4 regions of the Pelorhabdus sp. sgz311001 genome follow, and region 2 is predicted to be linked to each of the others. Evidence: riboswitches for the same ligand, from Rfam matches in the RefSeq annotation. Region 2 holds a riboswitch; each other region holds the start of a gene.
What was found. Region 2 has a riboswitch for cyclic di-GMP ahead of AC0MXB_RS01515 (response regulator). Riboswitches for the same ligand answer to the same signal wherever they lie in the genome.

Region 1 (5,607 bases), on a different contig from region 2:
ATCAATCACATAAGCCAAGCCAGGCAATACTTGCACAATATTATTTAAGATTTGCTGTCGTTCCTGATTTTCTAGCAACGCCTTTTCGATTATATTGCGGCTTAAGACTTCTGCTACTAAGGGAACCATTCCCTCAATCAAAGCGACAATATCCGCTTGAATCTGATTGGGTCGCATATCAGCAAGATGAATCAGCCCCATTATTTCTCCTTGATAAACAATCGGAATCATGGCCGCACTTTGAAATCCTGTAGCAACGCAAATTCCCCGATAATTGCCAAGATCCGCTTCACTAAGTAGACCATCTAATTGAGAAAAAGCAGGTAAAATATACGAGCCTTGTTCATTTATCAAATGCAAATCGCACGGCAACAGCTTTCCGGCGGCTAGACGCGTGCAAATACAATCCCCGTTGGAAATTTGCACAAAATTTTCTTGTTCCCAAAACTCTTGACTAAAGCCAGTATAAGCTTGATAAGGAATCCCCCCCTGCTCATCAAGAACGCGGATTCCTACACATTGACATTGAAACTCCTTTTGCATGAACTGAACAAGCGATGTAAGAAATTCTTCCTTTGATGCAACAGCGCTACAGCTATAAATCAATTGTTTAATCGCCTCAAGGCGATCTGTATTGGCGGTAGAGTCGCCAATTGCAGTAATTTTCCTCACTTTTTTCTGTTTCATTTACGCTCCCCCTCTACCGACGCTGTTATTTCATAATAACATTTTGACAAAACCACGCCAAACCCTGCCGTAAGCTCCAAAAAGAAAAGAGCCATTAGGCTCTTTTCATGGCAGAAATTGAATTGTAATTTCGCTCAAATAAGGCACTACCGCGGAAAACGGCTCCTCTAGATAATTTTTATCATCAGCCAAAACCTTTTCTAAAACGGTACGTTCTAACGTCACAAAAGGTTTTATTTTTCCTAAAAAGGGATGCTGGAACTGAGGATCAAGCGTGTTTGATTCGACCGTCTCAATTTTAAGGCCTTTCAGTAAAAATGTATACTCACCAACTATCTTGCCTTGCTCTTGAATACGGATCGCCGCCCGATTTTCTTGGTTCGCCATCACAGAATTGACCATCCCCATAATATGAGGATGTTTTGCACCAAGCGCTTCAACATTGCGCAAATGAAAGGGAACAATTTGGTCGCGAATCAATTGATCTAATTCATCACCCATGGTACAACCTCCTAGTATCATAATATACTAGAGTACCCTGTTTTTTGTTAACAATACCCTTATAGCTTGAATTTGCGAATCGCTGATTGAAGTACTTCCGCCATGCGCGCCAGTTCCTGACTTGAGGCAGCAATCTCTTCCATCGAAGCCGATTGTTCTTCTGTAGCAGCTGAAACAGTCTGAGTTCTACCAGCTGTTTCGCGACTTACCTGATCAATTTGCTGTACAGAGGCAGCAACAGTTTTGCCATTGCCTGCCATTAAATCAATTGCCTGGGAAATACCTTGCACTTTTTCTGTCACATCACTAACCAGTTCCTTGATTTCCCCAAAAACACCACCTGCTTCTTCGACAACAGCAGTACCGGTTTTCACTTCCTTTGTGCCTGTTTCCATTGCAGCTACAGCGGCATCCGTATCGACTTGAATGTCACGAATCAAAACTTCGATCTGTTTAGCCGCATCTTGGGACTGTTCCGCTAATTTTCGCACTTCTTCCGCTACGACAGCAAAACCTTTGCCTTGTTCTCCTGCGCGAGCCGCTTCAATAGCAGCATTGAGGGCTAGCAAGTTAGTTTGCCCGGAAATGCCGGAAATAGTTTCTACAATTTGCCCGATTTCTTTGGATCTTGCCCCTAAATTAGCAACTACTTGGGCCGATTCCACGACAGTTTTTTCAATATGAGCCATCTGCTCATTTGCTTTTTGCACACGGGCCGTACCAGAAAAAGAAGCTTTCGCCGCGGCTTCCGCCACCTGGCTAACAGCCAGTGCGTTAGCCGATATCTTACCCATTCCCTGGGACATTTCTTCTACCGTTGCGGCAGCTGCATCAACGGCTTTCGCCTGCGCTAAAGCGCCCTCGGCAATCTCCGTAACCACAGTTGCAACCTGCGTTGAGGCCCGCGCTGACTGATCAGCACTTGCCGTTAACTCTTCTGATGACGCCGCCACTTGCTCTGACTGTTTGGCTACCGAACCAATGAGTTCACGCATACTCTCCCTGAGATGCGCCAGTGACATCGCAACTTGACCAAATTCATCGCCGCGATTGACAAAGGCAGGCGGCAATTGCACCGAATAATCACCACTAGCCATTTGATCAAGCGCTTGTGTCATTACCTGCAAAGGCTTCACAACCATCCGAGTTAACACAAAACTAAGCAAAACACTGACAGCAAGAATCAGTACCATAACAGCCAGAGAAAAGAACTGAACGCGGGCCGCATTTTGAGCAGAGTCTGCTACGATATCAGTTACCACTTTTGCTTCATTGGCTTCAATCGCTGCCAACGCGGCCTGTAATTGCTGCGCAAAGGGCGTTAATTCTTTGGTTACTGCCGCCGCTTCGGCTTCAGCTTTAGCCTGGAGGGCGCCGTTTCCCGCTTTTTTGGCTTGCTGCGCCTCCACTAAGCGAGGAATCAATCGCTCTTTAACCCCAGAATAGTAGGTGTTCGTATTGTTAACTAGCTTTTCAACCTCTGCTTTATCAGACGAACTCGCTTTCGCTAATAGTTGTTGTTCTAATTCAACCACTGTATCCATTTTCCCAATAAACCCCTGACGGTATTTATCATCACCGTCAGCAATAAATCGGCGAATTTCCAAAACAGCACCTGTATAAACATTCTCGGCCTTAGCAGCTGTTAAAGCTCTTGTATTAGAGCTGCCAATAGTACTAATCGCGCTAGCATTCTTACCTGATTCATGATAAAAACCAATTCCCAAAACCAGAATCAATACGATCATAACCAAAAAACCAATTCCAATTTTCATGCCAATATTCTGCTTTCCCGCTTGTATCACTGCCAAAAAATTCATCCCCCTCTATATTATAAAATGTAAAAAAACAATAAAAAACGTCAGACTGCCTGCTGCGAATCTGACGATGGAGATACAAAATAACCAACTAGCAACCTGGCGATCATGGACCTTCGTCTTTAGACCCAGTGGCTTTGCGTCCTTGTTTTTCAACAAGTTTGCCCAATGGTGAATCAATATCTTTTCCTATAATAGTTAAAAGATTACAGTATATTTGGAAATTTGTCAATAAATGAAAAAGAGCATTATCGAAGCAGAAAAACTTGCTTCAATAATGCAAAGAGGGCCTCGTTAATAGCTGGTTTTTTCTACTAAAGTATCGCCTTTTCTGCGTTTGGCATAATTACTCCACCAAGCAGTAATGATCGGCACTAAAACAGATGTTACAATAACAGATGTGGCGACAAGCGCCGTTGCTGCCTGGGCAACAGGTTCAAACGCCGGATTCATGCCAGCAATAATAATAGGATTCGTTACAGCGGCGCCAGCCGTACTAGAAGCAGCAATCCCTGCCGTTCCATTGCCGCCGCCAATAAATTTATCAGCAAGCATAAGCGGAATTCCTGTAATAATAATAACACCAACACCAAGTAAAATACCCAGTAAACCTGTTTTTAGAATCACACTTAAATCAATTGTATTTCCTAGCGCAAAGGCAAAAAAGGGAATCATTGTATGTGTCGCCTTGCCAAAAAATTCACGCAGTTCATGGTCGAGATTCCCTAAAACAAAACCAACGAGGAAGGGTAAAACCGCACCGACAAACAAGTGTGGTTCAAAGGAGGCAATACCGGCTCCACCTAAGATCAACATGGTAACGAGCGGACCTGATTCAATGGACATCAATACAAAAGCTCCCGCTTCTTCCTGAGTACCATATTGCTGCATAATCGAAGCGTAAAGACCGCCATTCGTCATATCCATAGCTGCAATAATAGCTATCGTAGAAAGTCCGGCAAAAAAACCATTTTGAATCCCATTACCAGGAAGAATACTCGCCGCTACTAAAGCGACAACCCAAGCAACAGCAATTTTTGTTATCACTAAAGTACCTGATTTTTTCAGTACAATTCCAGTAGCGCGAACATCAATCGCTGCCCCCATACAGAAAAACCAAACAGCTAAAATTGGTACAGTTCCTGTAATCAAGCCATTGGTAAACGATCCGAAATACTTGCCTGACCAAGGAGCAAAAGTGTGACACAGAGCTCCTAAAAACAATGGAACTAACATGAGACCGCCAGGAATTTTATCAATTTTCTGTTTAATTTGCATATTCTAGCCTTCCCTTCTGTCATTAAATTGCGTATTAATTCATGAATCTATTAATAATATAAAAATTCATCGCCAAAATCTCTTTCTCGCTATTTAATAACTTAAAATTCATTAGTGTACCGGTTTACATTACACAAAAAGACTGTTTTTGCAGCAATCCCACATTTATTTTGCTGAAACTTCTTATTCGTCTATTACAACCCCCTTTTTAAAATTCCATATTATAAAACTTTATTTCACGAATTTTATAATTTTATTATATATTTCATTTTTTGTTTTTACAAGAATATTTCCACAGTTCTAACAATAAATTTCACAATGTGGAATACTAATTCATTTTCATTTATTAAAAAGGGATCTAAGCTGCTGATTTGCAGCTAGATCCCTTATACTTTATAAAGCAGCCAGCAAGATTTTTCTAACTTCCGCTGGTGTAATATCAGCATTTTCCCCTAATTTTACCATGCCGTGTTTTTCTAAACTCTTAACCACTTCTTCAACAGCATCAGCGCCTAAGTGATATTCAGAAAGATGTGTTGGCACGCCCATCGCAACAAAGAATTCACGCGTTTTTGCAATCGCTTGCTCAATCCGTTCCTCTTCCGGCAAATTCCCTAATGACCAAATTCGGTCTGCATATTGAAGCAGCTTATCACGCTTCTGCTCTTTTCGGACAGTCAGCAGCGCTGGTAATACGATCGCCAACGTTTGGGCATGATCCAATCCGTAAAGCGCTGTAATTTCGTGGCCGATCATGTGGGTGGCCCAATCCTGCGGAACGCCTTGACCGATCAATCCATTTAGCGCCAAGGTAGCACTAAACATCCAGTTTGCTCGTACATCATAATCGTCCGTCTTCGCAATAGCTTTTGGCCCTTCTTCGATTAGGGTAAGCAGCAAACCTTCCGAAAAACGATCCTGCACCTTGGCTTGTACAGGATAGGTCATATATTGTTCCATCACATGAATGAAGGCATCAACAACACCGTTGCCAACCTGTTTCATTGGCAGTGTATAAGTGTACTCGGGATCAAGAATTGAAAATTTCGGAAACAACAGTGGATTAGAAAACGCCAGTTTATCTTTCCATTCTTTTCGACTGATAACACCTGTCGGATTCATTTCTGATCCTGTAGCAGGCAAGGTAACAATCGTTCCAAACGGAACAGCCTCGTGAATGGCCAACCCTTTCGCTACAATATTCCACGGATCCTCTTGTGTAAAAGGAACAGCTGCTGCAATAAATTTCGTACCGTCCATAACCGAACCGCCGCCAATTGCCAGTAAAAAATCATACTTTTCTTTTCTAATCTTTTCTACTGCC
Region 2 (5,607 bases):
AGTCACTTGTTCCATCATTGACATACCACTTAAAACAACAGAAACTTCAGGATGGTTCCAGACCCAGCGTAAGGCCCATTGCGCTGGGGTGCGCTGGGTGCCGCTTTCTTTTAGCAAATCTAGCGCTTGATTAGGCAGATTCGCTAGCTTTCCGCCACGTAATGGTTCCATAATGGCAATGCCAAGACCTTTCGACGCTGCATAATGCAAACCTTCCGTTCCGGCCTGATAGTCTTCATCAAGGTAGTTATATTGAATCTGGCAAAACTCCCAGTCATAATAATCCACTATTTCTTTGAATAACCCGATCCGATCATGAAAGGAAAAACCGACATGTTTAATCTTACCATCTTTTTTAGCCTGGTCGAGAAAATCAGCAATACCGATTTTCGTCAATGCAGACCAGGTATGAGATCCAAGGCTATGTACAAGATAAAAATCAATATAATCGGTTTCCAACCGCTGGAGTTGCTCGTCTAAGTAACGATCCATATCAGCTCTTGTCTTAATGAGCCAGCTTGGCAATTTTGTCGCAAGCTTTACTTTTTCCCGATAGCCGTCTTTTAACACCTTAGCCACAAAGGGTTCGCTAGCCCCGCCGCTTTGCATTCCTGTTCCATGATAAGGATAGGCTGTATCAATATAATTCACGCCAGCGTCAATGGCTTGGCGAATCATCGGAATCGCCTGCTTTTCATCAATTTTTGTCGCATCGCCATCCATAACAGGTAGACGCATACAACCAAACCCTAAGATTGATACTTGTTCCTTTGTTTTGCCATATTGTCTGTAAAGCATAATCGACTCACCCCTTATTCGTAATAGAAAATTCCAATTTTATTGTATACTTTAGAGTGTACTATAAGTCAATAGCACTCAACACTTTTGTGTAAAAAAAGAGCAGCCTCTTACAGCTGCCCTTCATACTTGTTCTCCTGTTTCAGTTGTAACCTGATCTGGTTTACTTAAGACATATACCTTAACAGCCTTGATTCCAAAATGATTTGCCTCTCGCACCGTCCATTTAGCCACATCTATACGATTCCCTTTTATAGCACCGCCCGTATCTTCTGCTACAGCATACTCTTTACTTCCGTCAGGATATTGAATCATCACGCGGGAACCGAGCGGAATAATCCGAGGATCTACTGCAATAACACCCGGCCTTATTTCTGTACCTAGCCGCGTTTTACTTCCCCACTGATCATTATCATGCGGTCCTGGGGCATAAGCAGTTGCCGTTACATGTATCGCTTCTTTTCCCAAGGTATCCTGCGTTGCAATATTTTGCACAAGTTCTTGCGTACTAAGGGGATTCGCAGTCTGCACTTCCGCCGTATTAATTGGTGGATCTACTTGTGGTGTTGCAGACTGATGCTGAGCAACAGCACCTAAACCGTGCATTGCCGAAGCAGCGAGCACAAAAGCTCCACCAAGTGCAGCGGCAATTTTCTTATAATGCCGTTTCACTTTATGGCGTACTTTATCGTTCATAAAAATCCCTCCTTTGTCTTATTATTTTCAGTAAGCGTTTCTTATAAACTTACAATATTTCACAAGAAATTCACGCGTTTTTTTTTACAAAAAAGGATTTTTTTCTCTACACAGAGAACATTTTCATAAACTAAATAAAAATCAAATTTTGGGCAAACTTGATGAAAATCAAGGACGCAAAACCATTGGATCTAAAGATAGTACTGCTTGCTAAAGTCTATCAATGATTGCCAGGTTGCATCGATAAATCGTCATGTATTTATCTGATCAACCTGGTTTTTATGATTTAATGAATGATTTAATGAATGATTTATGAGAGGAGTTGGAGGCTTGCCATGGGAAAAAAAATATTAGTCATTGATGACTCAAGGTTCATTCGCCTGCAAGTAAAAAGGATTCTTGAAGAATATGGAGTGGAAGTATATGAGCTAGATAATGCCGAAGATTTCTTCGCGCAGCGCTGGCGGTTCCGCGATATCAATTTGTTACTTTTAGATATTAACTTAAAAGGAATGGACGGAATTGCAGCCCTAGAAGAAATGCATCGTCTAAATTTGCAACAGCAAATCCCTGTTATTATGGTTTCAGGGATCGCCAATCGTCTTGTCATTCAGAAATCACTCTGTCTCGGCGCTTCCCATTACATTCGAAAACCCTTCTCTGATGAAGATTTGCTTGATCGTATCGAAAATGTAATGGGTTCGCTTGTTGCCGCGCCAATGCAAGCAAGCAGTCAAAAAGAAATTCTTAATAGCATTTACCGAGCGAAACGAGATCATACTGAAGTTTCCTTTGTATCACTCGGTTTTAATGAAAACCTTGCCAATGGAAGCTTTATTATGGAACAACTAAAAAATACGCTGCGTGTTTATGATTCCGTTCTGCTGGCCACACCGCAAAACCTTTTACTTATTTTACCTTTTACCAAACAAGATGGAACAAATGTTGTCATTAATAAAGCAAGAAAAAAGCTATCGGAAATTCTCCCGACAGCAAATGATCCCGCAATTCATTATATCACCTTTCCTACTGATGAAAGCGATCCTGATATGATTGCCGAAATTTTAAAAATCTGCTAAATTAATAACCTAATTCGACTTGATTGGCGACGACTAAGTCTATAGACTCTTTTTTCGCCTGAGTTGACGCTAGGCTAGCACAATTAATCAGCCGTTCTAGCGCGGGAACACTATTTTTCATGAATCCATGACATATTCCCTTTACAATTCCCGCTGAAAAACTAACAGGAATCTCTTTGTAAAAGCGATGTTCTTTTACTTCGCGCAATAATATTTCAGCAAAACTACGAGTCTTCTCTAGTTTGTAGGGAGTCAATATAAGAAACTCATCACCGCCAAACCGCGACACATGGGTTTCTTTTGACATTTTAGCCTTTAAAAGCTGACCGATCTCTCGTAAAATCTGATCCCCAGCAATATGGCCATACTGTTTGTCTATCTTACCAAAATTATTAACATCAAGAAAAATCAAAGAAAGCAATTGTCTTTCTTTTAAGACTTTAACAGCTTGATAATAGATATAATCTTTTTTGTAAAGCTCTGTTAACACATCAAATTGCCTGCCGATTTCTAACGCAACTTGGCTTGGACTAACAATTCCCACTACCTGGTCCTGCTGTTTCACAATGAAAAGCTTAATACCGTGGCTATCTATAGCCTCTTTTGCTTCCCATACGAATGTGCCAGGCACAACTTCTTTAAAATAATCAGACATGGCATCAGCGGCAATCCGATTAGGATGTGTTTTCAACACATCCCAATAATCAATCACACCGAGTATTTTACCGTTCTCAATGACCGGGAGACTTTCTAGTTGAGTCGAAAGCATAAATTCCTGTACCTGACTTAATCCAGCTAACGCATCTACATAGGGAAATTTAACTGTCATAATATGCGATAACTGGCGCATCATAATTCAATCAACTTCTTTACTATTACGGTCACATTAATCTGAACTCTTACAATCATTGATTCATGAATCATTTCATCTACTTCATCAATCATAAGAGAAATTAACTGATCTTCCGGCACCATAGCAAGCAAAGACTTACGAACAACCATTGCTTCAATTGATGGGTGTTCAATTTTTTTTACTATATATTGACCAGGTGATAAAATATCCCCCATTCGCCGTGCCGCTTCCGGACCGATCGGCGCCCGTTTGCCGACAACCAAAACATCTTGCATTGGCGGCATTTCAAATTCCGATAAGCGCATACTAATTTCAACTTTTTTACTGCTTTCAATCTGACTGCCCATCTCTTGACCTCTCTTGTACCGCAAAGTATAGTAAACGTCTACATGATTACAGCAGAGTAAATCTTATATGAAAATCTCACCAGGAAGTAAAAAAAACCAGGCTTACGCCTGATTTTTTTGTGCTAACTCTAGCATTAGCCTAATAATCATAGGCAGTTTTTCATATATCCGCTCGGTAAAAGTCACTAATCAATTAGTTACCAAATCCTGCTATATTGATTAAACCATATTTTGCTAGAAAAGGTCAAGTTTTTTTAGGTATTTAGTCTTATTTTTATCGGTTTACAAACCGCATTCTTCCATAAGTTTTTTTGCTTCTACATATTGCGCAATACCTTGCGCTACTTGTTTTGCCGCTTTCATAGCCAACACGACCGTTGCTGGTTCATGAACTACGTCGCCCCCAGCAAAAACACCGCGTCGCGTAGTCATACCATAAGGCCGTTCCCGAGTAATAACAAAACCAGCAGGATTAACTTCGATCCCTTCTGTTGTTGAAACAATGCGAGCCGCTGGTCTTTGACCAATTGCCACAATAATTTTATTGGCACTAATTTTCTCCAAAAGCCCACTGCCCTTCACGGAGCCATCTTCCAATAAAACTTGGCGCTCACATTCTAAAGCAGTAACCTCTTTATCACCTAAATATTGTTTTGGACTCATCAGCCAAGAAAACTCCACGCCTTCAGCCTTCGCTTCCTCATATTCGGAACGAAGCGCCGTAATCTGATCTTGCGTACGCCGATACACTAGAGTAACTTTTGCTGCACCAACACGAAGTGCCGTCCGAGCTGCATCCATAGCAACATTGCCTGCGCCAATTACAATAACAGAATCTCCTTTTTGTACCGGAATTTCCTGTCCGTCAATCCCTTTTTCATTTGCTAATGTAACCATACCAAGAAAATACGTCGCCTGAATAACACCAGGCAAATCTTTACCAGGAATATGAAGTTCTTTAGGCAAAGCAGTTCCTGTCCCCATAAACACAGCATCATAACCGTCAGCAAAAAGCTCATCAACGGTTTTATCAGGACCGATTAAAATTCCTGTTTCAAATGAAACGCCCAATCTTTCAATTCGAGCAATTTCACGACGAACAACTTCTTTATTTAAACGGAATTCAGGAATTCCATACATCAAAACACCGCCAGGCTCTTTCTGCCCTTCAAAAACAGTTACAGTAAAACCTAGCTTCGCCAAATCACCTGCTACGGTTAATCCGGCAGGACCCGAACCAATTACGGCAACCTTCCCTTTATGAACGATTTTTTTATGAATTGGACTAATATCCATTTCTGCATCAAAATCAGCAATAAAACGTTCTAGTTTGCCAATCTTAATACCTGCGTTCTTTTTATTTAATATACAGGCAGCTTCGCACTGTTTTTCATGAGGACATACCCGCCCACATACAGCAGGAAGATTACTGCGTCTGGCAATCACTTCACTAGCAGCGCCAATATTCCCTTTAGCAAGTTCTGCGATAAAACTAGGAATTTCATTCTCAATCGGACAGCCTGTACGACAAAACGGTTTTGCACAATTAAGACAACGTTTTGCTTCCGCAATTGCCTCTTTCGTCGTAAAACCGGCGTCAATTTCATGAAAATCTAACGACTGTTCTTCAAAATTACTTTTTTGATCAATAAGCAATCCAATCCCCTCCACATCCATAAGCTTCTGCACTTCTATATTTTCTCGCTTGCAGTAAGCAAAAACCTTTGGATAACGAACAATATCCTCTAGTCTTAACAAAAGAATCGAATTTCCTATAGATAAAATTCGATTTTTTCTTATTGCTATCATACACTAAACATATAAAAATTTCTAG
Region 3 (5,607 bases), on a different contig from region 2:
TGCGCCAAACATCAACGTCAGTTGACGATTGCCATTAAACGGGCAAGAAACATCGCTTTGTTGCCGTTTACAGCAGAATAAATCGGATATACATCAAGAGAGCTCTAGTGAGCTCTCTTTTTATTTGACGAAATAAAAATCTTGTGTTAAATTTAATATAGTTAAAGTAAAAGCATTAAAATTTAACTTAACCGATCCCTTTTATTCCAGTAAAGAAGCCTCGCTTGCAGCGAGGCTTCTTTACTTATTTGTAACTTCAGCGGGATTAAACGCTAGCTTTAGTTTTTTTGAGTATTTTCCTAGCGGCATAGACAAGAATGGCTTGTCCTGTCGGCAAGGCCTCTTTCTTAAAGGTCATGTCAGGATGATGAATCCCTGGCGTCAAGTCACAGCCTAGGGCAAAGTAGCCTGCTTTTAGTGACGGTTTCTTCTTGATGTAAAAGTGAAAGTCTTCGCCGCCCGTTGTTTTAAGTGGTTCGTGAAGTCCGGATGGTCCATAAACGGCAGTAATGGCTTCTGCTAAGAGTGCAACCATATCATCTGTATACTCCGCGGCGGGTATTCCATTGTAGTTTGTTACACTGACGGTTGCCCCCACTGTAGCCGCGGCGGCGTGAATGGCTTGTTTGGCTTTTTCCAGTAACGCTTGCATTGTGCCATTGCGCTCAGAACGGACGTCCCAAGTGACTGTTGCTTCGGGCGGAATCGCATTGGTGACGCCGGAATCGCAGTTGAGCCTTGTGGCTTTAATGCTGTAAGACTCAACAGGATTCATGTGGATGGCATTGACAGCCATAATGGCGGCAGCTGCTGCATCAAGGGCATTGACGCCCAGATGGGGCCGTGAGCCATGGGCCGGGACACCGTGAAATATGGCCTCAAGGCGTTCTGAGGCGGCATGATACAAAGCCGGGACGGATTGCTTTATTGTGAGATCTTCGATTGGCCGTAAGTGAAGTCCTAAAATCATATCAACATCATCAATAGCGCCGCCTTCGATCATGGCCAGAGCGCCTGTACCGAGTTCTTCGGCTGGCTGAAACAGGATTTTTAACTTTCCTTGTTGGATTGAGTCGGTTTGAATCAACTCTTGGGCGGCAGCAAGCACCATAGCGCAGTGGGCATCATGACCGCAGCTATGGATCGCACACAAGACGCCGTTGATTTTATGACCTAAAGCATCCATGTCGGCTCGTAAGGCTAGAGTGGGACCAGGCACGCCGCTGTCATATTCACCAACGAGTCCTGTGGTATGATTAATCCCTTCCGTAACAACGAAACCCGCTTGTTTTAATTTGTCAGCTAGAAAGGCCGCTGTCTTATACTCTTGAAAGCCTAGTTCAGGCATGGTGTGTAGTGAATCATATAGTTTAATTACATTTTCCATAAAATCCCCTCCTTGCTAAAGTGTAATCAATCTAGTATAATTTAGCAATAATAAAAAGATTTATATAAACTGCATAATAATAATTTGCTACTTTTGTTTCCCCTACAATCTATATAGAGGTGGATCTATCACAATATTATTAAGGGAGTGGATGAGATGGAGGAAGAAAAGAATACTTCTTCGCCGCAGAAATGGAAAGTCGGAATAGGAGCTTATATTGCACTGATTGCGGCAATTTTGTTTTTTTCCGGGCTATTTATGAAAGTGGAAGGTTTTAAATGGCTCAGCGCCTTTGACTATACGTCCTTAAGCGGCCAGTTTGGTACGATGAAAGATCCTGCTAAGGCGAATTTTATCGGCATCGGCGGAGCGAGTGCTAAAGCCGGATTTTTATTTGCTTTGTCCCTTGTACCTACCGTTATGTTAGCGCTTGGCTGTTTAGAAATTTTTTCCCACTACGGTGCGATTCGAGCGGCTCATAAGTTGCTTACACCGTTTTTAAAACCGCTGCTAGGAATTCCCGGACTTACGGGACTAGCCATGATTACCGATTTGCAAAGCACTGATGCCGGCGCGGCGCTTACGAAGGAACTCTATGATAATGGTCAGATTACGGAAAAAGATCTTATTGTAATGGGAGCTTGGCAATATTCTGGCGCCGGGTTAATTAATAACCTTTTTTCGATTGGTTCAGCCTTGTTCGCTTTTTTAACGGTTCCTGTTATTATTCCGTTAATTTTAATGTTTCTACTAAAATTTGTCGGCGCAGTGTTTGTCCGGTTTGTCTTGAATACAGTCTATAAGGGGGATTTTACTGATGAGCAGCCAGAACCCAAAAATTTCTAATAATCCTCTTGATATATTCGTCATTGGCGCCCGCAAGGGCTGGAATATCGCTATTAATAATTTAATGCCAAATGTATTAATGGCCTATGTGATTGCTGAAATCCTACGTATTTTGGGGATCATGGCCTTTATCGGTAAGCTCTTTGGACCGGTTATGTCTCTATTCGGTTTGCCTGGTGAGGCGGCTACAGTACTTATGACAGCTTGGCTTTCTTCATCAGCTTCGGTGGGGGTAGCAGTCAATCTAATCAATCAAGGGACGCTAAATGGAACGCATGCGACAATTTTGCTTCCAGCGATTTTCTTGATTGGATCACAATTGCAGTATATGGGAAGATTGCTCGGTGTAGCCGATGTTCCAAAAAAATTTTGGCCGCTACTCATGTTGGCAAGTATTATTAATGCGGCTATTGCCATGTTTATTATGCGCTTTTTTGCTTAGAGCAGACCAGCCGCCGGAGCAATCCGGCGGCTTTCCAATGCTTGACAAGGAATAGTTCCTTCGTTATGCTATAAAGAGTGTAAACGAACTCGGGCTAATACAATTTCTATAGGCAAACTTATTGAAAAATAAGGACGCAAAGCCATGGGTCTAAGGGTATTTCGCAAGGAGTACTGATGACTGCCAGGTTGCACTAGCACTATAGGAGACTTTGATAAGTCTTTTTTTTTATCGCAAAATTGGCGCTTTGTAATAAATCCTTATTTTCTTTTCAAGTACTCTCGAATTTCTTTACGCAAATTCAATGTAGGTATTAGGAGGAGAAGAAAATTGGATTTTATAGGACGGATTCGCAGCAGCCTGCAGGCAAAGGTGATTTGTTTGGCTGTACTCGCCCTACTTGTATCGCTAGGAGTTTTAGGTTGTCTTAATTTTTATACGGCTAGAAACCTTTTGGTAGACGACGCGAAAGAAGATTTGATTCACCGTGTAGACGGCTATAGCCAGGAAATCGGCCTGTGGTTTGATTCACGCAAGCGGGAAGTATCGCTTTTGTCGACAAATCCGCTAGTGTTAGCGGGACCACAGCCGGAAACAATCGCTTATTTAGCGGCAGAAACCAAGCGCAATCCTATTTTTTCTCGGTTTTGGATCGTAGATCGCGCTGGTAACGGCGTTCACTCCACTGGAGATAAGACGAATATAGCGGATCGTGATTATTTCAAACAAGTAATGTCTACAGGCGAGGTTGTTGTTACTGACCCGATTATTTCTAAAGTTGACGGATCGATTGTCGTATCGGTTGTAGCGCCAATCAGAGTAAATAACCAGATTGTGGGCGTTTTTGGCGGTACGGTAAACATGGACAGCTTAATCGCCCGCTTTGGCGAAATTAAAGTCGGACAAAGCGGTTATGCTTACGCCATAAGGACGGATGGTACTGTTATTATTCATTCTGATAAAAATAAAGTCCTTAAACAAAATACAATAACTGATCAGGATATTGAGGCAAAACTAAAACAAATTAGCGAAAAGATGGTGCAAGGTGAAAAGGGACTTGGCGATTATGTCTATGGCGGACAGGAAAAGTATCTGGCCTATGCACCAATTCCGGGGACAAAATGGAGCCTTGGTTTAAATGTACCTGAAAAAGAAGTTACAGTTAAATTAAGACCATTAATGCTTTCCTCCCTAGTGACGAGTATTGTAATTTTATTGCTTACCTGCGCTGTTTGCATTTATGGCGTAAAGCGATTTACGCAACCGATTCTTCGCCTGAATGCAGCAATTAGCGAAGTGGCTCAGGGTAATCTTGTTTTGGTTGCCAGCCAAGCACGCAATATAAACGAAGCAGATCTTTCGCAGCGAGATGAGCTGGAACGAATGGTTGCACATTTTTATGGCATGGTTGCCGGACTGCAGAAACTAGTTAAGCAAATTATTCATTCGGCGGAACAGGTCGCTGCTTCTTCCGAGGAGTTAACGGCAAGTGCCGATCAATCTTCCCAAGCAGTCAATCAGGTAGCTGCTTCGATCAGTGCTGTAGCGGCAGGGGCGGAAGGCCAGGCCGCGAGTATTGAAGAAGCGACCAGGGCCATTAGCAATATGTCGTCAAGTATAGAACAAGTTTCTACCCATGCCTCAACTGTGTCTGCTACTGCTGCCGATACCGCGAAGGCCGCTGAAGGTGGACAGAGCGCTATCGGTGCGGCAACAACGCAAATGGCTCATATCGAAACAGCTGTAACCGAATCGGCTGCAGTGGTGAGTAAGCTGGGGGATCGATCCCAAGAAATCGGCAAAATCAGCGATACGATTTCGGGGATTGCCGGACAGACTAATTTACTTGCTTTGAACGCGGCGATTGAAGCGGCTCGGGCGGGCGAAGCCGGTCGCGGCTTTGCCGTTGTGGCTGAGGAGGTACGTAAATTAGCTGAGCAATCCGGTGAGGCGGCGCAGCAGATTGCTCAAATTATCAATGAGATTCAAACAGATACCGAAAAAGCCGTAGTGGCTATGAACAGCGGTACGGAAGAAGTCAAACGGGGCAGTGAAGTTGTTGCCGCGGCCGGTTCATCGTTCCAAAGTATTGTTGGATTCATTGAGAAAGTATCACTTCAGGTACAGGATATTACCGCTGCAATCCAACAGACTTCCAGCGGCAGTCAGCAAATTGTTGCCGCGGCGCAGCAAATCGATAAAATTAGTCAGACAACTGTTCAGAAGACTCAGAATGTGTCAGCTGCTACACAAGAGCAATCCGCTTCAATGGAAGAAATTGCGGCATCGAGTCAGGCTTTGGCCAAGATGGCAGAAGATCTGCGTAGTTCTGTCGCTCATTTTAAAGTATAAATTTTTATAGAGTAAATAAAGGCTGTTTTGGTAAGGGCTTGAAAGTCTCTTAGCAAGGCAGTCTTTTTTTGTTCTTCCGGCTTATTCTTGCATCGATCTGGTAAATCGGCTACGATAAATGTAACTTAGAAAAGCTATACAGCGGAAAGGGACGGTTTGATTGCATATTCGTCTGGGTTTATTGGGAGCAGAGGATTCGCTGCCGGTCATTGAAGCAGTCGCCAAGGATTACAAAGAGTTTTCTTGCCAGTCTTTTCGCTGGTCCAAGATTTCTGAAATTGTCTCAATACTGCAAGAGCATGATAAGGATGTAGATATGTGGCTGTTTGCCGGACGAATTCCTTATTTAACGGCGCAAAGCTGGGGTGGTTTGACTAAACCTTGTTTTCATCTTCCCTATAAAGGCGCTAGTCTCTATCGGACGCTTTGTGAGATTTTTTATAAGCAGTCGATCACAATGCAAGAAATTAGTTTTGACTCGATTCTCTATGAAGATTTAAAGCTTGTTTTCGCGGAATTGGGGATTGATGAGGAGCCGACTTATGTGCGGCCCTTTGTCGTGGGCATGACGGAGGCCGAA
Region 4 (5,607 bases), on a different contig from region 2:
CTTTGTCCCTTGCTAAGCCTTATGAAGAGTTAAATTTAGTTATTGCCCATTTGGGAACGGGGATTTCTTTGTCAGTTCATCATAACGGACGAATGATCGATTTTATCGATGGCAAAGAAGAAGGCGCTTTTGCACCGGACCGTTGCGGCGGTTTACCGGCAAGTCAGCTCGTGAAGCTTTGCTATAGCGGCAAGTATACCTATGAAGCGCTCAGAGATCGTTTATTTGGCAAGGGCGGTTTTTATGCCTATCTTGGCACGAAGGATCTGCGTGTTGCTGAAGAACGGGCGAAAGCAGGCGATAAAACAGCACAACTTATTTTAGAAGCCTTTACTTATCAAGTTGCCAAGGATATTGCGGCGTTGGCGTCGGTGGTGAAGGGCAATGTAGATCGCATTATTTTGACTGGCGGAATTGCTTATTCCGAAGCGGTTGTTGGCGCTATTAGCGAACGCGTTGTATTTATTGCTCCCGTAGCAGTTATGCCAGGAGAGGAAGAATTGGAATCTCTTGCCTCCGGCGCTCTGCGTGTACTGAATGGGGAGGAAAAAGTTAAAATTTATGCCTAGTTTGTAAGGACATTTTTTATTGATAAAAAGCTAAGAATGACAGGAGGAATTTATGTGAAAAAGTTGCTAACAGGCAATGAAGCGGTGGCGCAAGGCGCTTATGAAGCGGGCGTCGTTTACGCAGCCGCTTATCCCGGTACGCCTAGTACCGAGATTTTGGAAAATATTGCTCAGTTTAGAGGGGACATCATTGCGGAATGGGCGCCAAATGAAAAAGTCGCCTTCGAAAATGCGATCGGCGCGTCGTTAGGCGGCGGGAGAACCTTGGCGGCCATGAAGATGGTCGGGGTGAATGTAGCAGCTGATCCGCTTTTTAGTTTTGCCTATTCGGGTGTCAATGGCGGCATGGTACTTGTTAGTGGCGATGATCCTGGCTGTCATTCTTCGCAAAATGAACAAGATAATCGGTATTATGCTAAGTTTGCTAAGGTGGCTATGGTGGAGCCGAGCGATAGCCAGGAAGCAAAAGATATGGTTAAAACCGCTTTAGAGATTAGTGAAACCTTTGATACTCCTGTGCTATTCCGTATGACGACGCGCGTTTGCCATAGTAAAAGCATCGTGACGTTAGGAAAGCGGAGTGAAGTCGTTAAAAAAGCCTATGTTAAAAATCCCGCAAAATATGATTTGGTCCCGGCTGTAGCGAAAAAGCTGCGCGTAAATTTGGAAGAACGGCTGCGGACTTTACAACGCTACGCGGAAGAGACGCCGTTAAACTATATCGAATGGCACAGTAAAAAAATCGGGATTATTTCCTCGGGGATTGCTTTTCAATATGCCAAGGAAGTTTTTGGCGAAGATGCTTCATACTTAAAACTTGGTTTTACTTATCCGCTACCGCTCGAAAAAATCCGCACCTTTGCCACTGCCGTTGATATGCTCTACGTCGTGGAAGAGCTTGAGCCTTATTTGGAAGAGCAGATCAAAGCAGCTGGCATTGCCTGCATTGGTAAAGCGAAAATTCCTTATACTGGTGAATTAAATCCTGATATTGTCGCACAGGCGCTCCTTGGTAAACATCGCGAGATGATTTCTTATGACGCTTCCGTTGTAGTAGCGCGTCCGCCGGTTCTTTGCGCGGGCTGTCCTCATCGCGGGTTCTTTTATGAACTGGGAAAACGTAAGAATGTAGCGATTATGGGCGATATTGGCTGCTACGCTTTGGGCGGCGGCGATCCCTTAAATGCCAAAGACGCTGCCAACTGTATGGGCTCTGCTCCCAGTGTGGGGCATGGTCTGCAAAAGACTTTCCACTATTTTGGGGAAGATACGCGAGTAATTTCTACAATCGGCGACTCTACCTTTTTCCATACTGGTCTTATGAGCTTGATTGATATTGTCTATAATCGCAGCAATACAATTACTTGTATTCTTGATAATCGAATTACTGGTATGACAGGCCATCAGGATCATCCTGGCACTGGTTATACACTGCAAGGGATGCCAACGAAAGCGCTTGATATTGCTTCTGTGGTAAAAGCCATTGGCGTGGATCATGTCAAAACCATTAATCCTTTGCGCCTTGATGAAGTCAGTGAAGCGCTCGATTGGGCCTTGGCCCTTGACGAATCTTCGGTCATTATTACACGGTGGCCTTGTGTGTTAAAGAAAGCATCGCCGCAAGATCACGAAGAATTCGGCAACTATTTGGCAAAATGCAAAATTGATCAAGCGAAATGTATCGGTTGTAAAAAATGTATCAAAACAGGCTGTCCAGCCCTTCGTTTTGATAAGGCGGCGAAAAAGAGTTCGATCCATGCGATGCAGTGTGTGGGCTGCGAGGTTTGTGCGCAGGTTTGTCCGGTACAGGCGATTGCCAAGGAGGGGAAATAAGATGGCGACGAAAAATATTTTATTAGTAGGCGTTGGCGGCCAGGGAACCATTTTAGTGAGCAAGATTTTATCTACAGGTCTTATGGCTGCCGGCTATGACGTAAAAATGTCAGAAGTACATGGCATGGCCCAACGCGGCGGCAGTGTGAGTACCCAGGTTCGCTATGGTGAAAAGGTTTATTCACCCATTATTGGTAAAGGCGAAGCCGATATTCTCGTATCGTTTGAGCAGATGGAAGCGCTGCGCTGGTTAGATTATTTAAAGCCTGATGGCAAAATCGTTGTCAATGATTATCAGATTCCCTCAGCGCCGATTTTAAATGGAAAGTGCGATTATCCTACAGGCATTTTAGAAACTTTACAGGAGAAAGCGGCAACGACGATCATAGCTGCAGAAAAGATAGCCCTTGCGCTGGGCAATGGTCGCTGTATGAACGTTGTTTTATTCGGTGCTTTAGTCAAGGCGATGGACCTTACCACAATCCATTGGGACGAAGCAATGAAAGAACAGATTAAGCCCCAGCTTGTTTCAATCAATCAGGCCGCATTTCAAGCTGGGTTAGAGACAGTCTGATAGTTGCCAAGCCTTAAGGGGCATGGTATCATAAGAAAGAGTCAGCAAAAGAAAACGTCGGCAAACTTATCGAAAGGTAAGGACGCAAAGCTTTGGATCTAAGGACAGATCTGTCTATGAGCGCCAGGTTGCAATCAATTTGATGAGCAGCCTGGTTTTTTGTTGCTTAATTTAGGCAAATAAGGAAGGGTTTTACATGTTACAATATTTGGCCCGGCTCTTGGGCCGCTGTGAATGTTGTGGCCGTAAGGCTACGCGGCGCCTTGAAATGTATGACGATGGGCAGAATAAGTCCAAAGGGCATTATTATTGTGAAAGCTGCCTGAGTGAAGGCCTAAATCAAGCTGTTTCAGGCGAGTTTTTAGCTACAGGAAAAAAATTCACCTTATTTCATTCTGCGAATGAATTGGAACGAGCTGGTATTGCTTGTACTAATTTTTTGCAGAAATAGAACAAGAATAAAAAACCGCCGCAGTAAGCTTACGACTACATGAATGCTTACTGCGGCGGTTTTTTATTCTAAATAGAGGATTTGATCGGATTTTAGCGAAAAAGAATAAAAATAAAGATTTTCAGCCTGCAAGTAATGAGTGAGGTGCCAGGATGCGCTATTGTATTTTTTGCGGTGTAGAAATACCGAAAAGTGCTTTGTTTTGTCAGATCTGCGGCAAACGACAACCAGATCAAACGGAAGAAATGGCTGAGGCGGAAGCGGAAGCTGTAGAAACTGAGTTGGCAGATCCAGCGCCGCCGACTGGGCTGGCTGCTTTTTTGGCTTCGCCCAAAAAATTAGTGATTGCTGGAGTTGGCGCTTTTGTCGGGCTAATTATCATAGTAACTTTTGTTATTGTTGTTGTAACGAAAAAATAAGCAGTCTTTCAAATCTGTATAGATTGGATATTTCGGAGGAGATTAGCTATGTATTGTCCTCAATGCGGTGTGACCATCAGTGTGGAAGGAAATTTTTGCGGCAAGTGTGGCAAGGATGTGGCCTATCTAACACAATCAGATAAACAGCCAAAAGCTGCCGTTCCTGCTTCGCCCACAGAAGAACTCGCCTCACCAGTACCAGAGACTACAGCGACGGAGGGTTTGGTTATTACAGAAGCCGAAGTAGCAGCGGCTGCTAAGGCGGCTGAAGAGTTGTCAGGCGAAGGCGGTGACTCAGCGAAAAAAGCGGACGAAGCATCAGAGCAAGTACCAGAGCCAAAACCGCCGCAAGTGGGTGCATTGTCTGGCGGTAGCGCCGATCATAAAAAACCTGCTGTCGTTTATTTTTGTAACTCTTGCGGTACGGCTGTTTTTGCTGAAGATAACTATTGCTACGAATGCGGCAAAAAGACACAAAAAGAATATTATTGTCAACAAGCTGCCGGTTTTACGAAGAAGAAGAAAGTTCTATTTGGCCTTATCGCCCTTACCGCTTTTTTTGGTACGGCATGGCTGATGTATCGTTTTGCTAAGTCTTGGTTTCATTAACTTATTGGTGATTCGCGCTATTTACGTTTGAGGCATGATTTAGTTTTGCTATCATAGTATATTTTAGTATATTTAAAATTTTCTTTATCAGTATTCATGTTATTTTGTTATAGACATCGATAAAAAAATCTGCTATATTAAATCAAATGGTAAGCCGTGTCTTCTCTGAAGGGATAAAAATTCTTTTGGTGTGATGGCTTATCATTTTTTTATTATAATTGCATGCAAAGAAGGGGGAGAAAGTATGGCAAATTTTGATTTCGTCAGTCTGATTAAACAAGATCGGGTAGAGAGAAAGCACGAGCATTTTTCTGGCACGCTGCTTGATTATCTGAAAATCGTAAAAGAAAATCCGAAAGGAGTCATGCTAGCTCATCAACGCATGCATGAACTATTAACAGCGCCAGGCGTTGATATTGTAAGAACAGAAGAAGATCCGCGCTTGAAACGGATTCATGGCAATGATACGCTGCGGCGTTATCGTTTTTTTGAGGATCAGTTTTTTGGCATCGATAAAAGTATTATGAAAATCATGCGTTATTTCCACTCTGCAGCTATGAAAGGTGAGGAATCACGGCAAGTTTTATATTTAGTAGGGCCTGTAGGTGCAGGAAAATCTTCTTTGATGGAAGCGTTAAAACGGGCCTTGGAGATGAGTCCGCCGATTTACACTCTGGAAGGCTGTCCGATGCGGGAAGAGCCGCTGCATCTAATTCCTAAACATTTACGACCTCAATTTGAAGAAATTCTTGGTGTTAAAATAGAGGGGGATTTGTGCCCAGTATGCCGTTATCGTTTGAAAAATGATTTTCATGGTGAATATGAACGATTTCCTGTAACTGTGGCTGAGTTTTCCATCCGTTCCCGCAAGGGCGTTGGTGTTGTACCGCCGGTTGATCCTAACAATCAGGATACGTCGGTGTTATCTGGCTCTGTCGATATATCAAAAATGGATTTATATTCGGAAGACGACCCGAGAGTTCTGGCTTTAAATGGTGCTTTTAATGTGGGCAATCGCGGGATTGTGGAGTTTATTGAAGTGTTTAAAAATGATGTAGAGTATTTGCATACGATGATTACGGCGACACAGGAAAAATCAATTCCATCGCCAGGCAAAGGCTCGATGATTTATTTTGACGGAATTATTTTAGC

Region 1: it holds a riboswitch for cyclic di-GMP, as region 2 does, so the genes downstream of both, AC0MXB_RS11705 (methyl-accepting chemotaxis protein) here and AC0MXB_RS01515 (response regulator) in region 2, are expected to answer to the same signal.
Region 3: it holds a riboswitch for cyclic di-GMP, as region 2 does, so the genes downstream of both, AC0MXB_RS17085 (methyl-accepting chemotaxis protein) here and AC0MXB_RS01515 (response regulator) in region 2, are expected to answer to the same signal.
Region 4: it holds a riboswitch for cyclic di-GMP, as region 2 does, so the genes downstream of both, AC0MXB_RS06515 (hypothetical protein) here and AC0MXB_RS01515 (response regulator) in region 2, are expected to answer to the same signal.

Annotation. Positions count from the first base shown of each region.
Region 1 is NZ_JBVXUT010000004.1:140,877-146,483, forward strand. It holds gene AC0MXB_RS11695 (SpoIIE family protein phosphatase) at 1-687, opposite strand, end outside; gene AC0MXB_RS11700 (hypothetical protein) at 793-1,188, opposite strand; gene AC0MXB_RS11705 (methyl-accepting chemotaxis protein) at 1,248-2,993, opposite strand; cyclic di-GMP riboswitch class I at 3,096-3,181, opposite strand; gene kdgT (2-keto-3-deoxygluconate transporter) at 3,300-4,283, opposite strand; gene AC0MXB_RS11715 (iron-containing alcohol dehydrogenase) at 4,677-5,607, opposite strand, start outside.
Region 2 is NZ_JBVXUT010000001.1:287,480-293,086, reverse strand. It holds gene AC0MXB_RS01525 (aldo/keto reductase) at 1-798, opposite strand, end outside; gene AC0MXB_RS01520 (3D domain-containing protein) at 922-1,494, opposite strand; cyclic di-GMP riboswitch class I at 1,636-1,737, shown strand; gene AC0MXB_RS01515 (response regulator) at 1,830-2,573, shown strand; gene AC0MXB_RS01510 (diguanylate cyclase domain-containing protein) at 2,575-3,426, opposite strand; gene AC0MXB_RS01505 (hypothetical protein) at 3,423-3,773, opposite strand; gene AC0MXB_RS01500 (NAD(P)-dependent oxidoreductase) at 4,056-5,429, opposite strand.
Region 3 is NZ_JBVXUT010000007.1:224,251-229,857, reverse strand. It holds gene rpsR (30S ribosomal protein S18) at 1-81, shown strand, start outside; gene AC0MXB_RS17100 (amidohydrolase) at 266-1,387, opposite strand; gene AC0MXB_RS17095 (nucleoside recognition domain-containing protein) at 1,544-2,233, shown strand; gene AC0MXB_RS17090 (YjiG family protein) at 2,205-2,675, shown strand; cyclic di-GMP riboswitch class I at 2,777-2,871, shown strand; gene AC0MXB_RS17085 (methyl-accepting chemotaxis protein) at 3,006-5,027, shown strand; gene AC0MXB_RS17080 (hypothetical protein) at 5,188-5,607, shown strand, end outside.
Region 4 is NZ_JBVXUT010000002.1:91,758-97,364, reverse strand. It holds gene buk (butyrate kinase) at 1-569, shown strand, start outside; gene iorA (indolepyruvate ferredoxin oxidoreductase subunit alpha) at 624-2,402, shown strand; gene AC0MXB_RS06520 (indolepyruvate oxidoreductase subunit beta) at 2,404-2,976, shown strand; cyclic di-GMP riboswitch class I at 3,026-3,112, shown strand; gene AC0MXB_RS06515 (hypothetical protein) at 3,173-3,427, shown strand; gene AC0MXB_RS06510 (hypothetical protein) at 3,580-3,846, shown strand; gene AC0MXB_RS06505 (hypothetical protein) at 3,895-4,455, shown strand; gene AC0MXB_RS06500 (serine protein kinase) at 4,700-5,607, shown strand, end outside.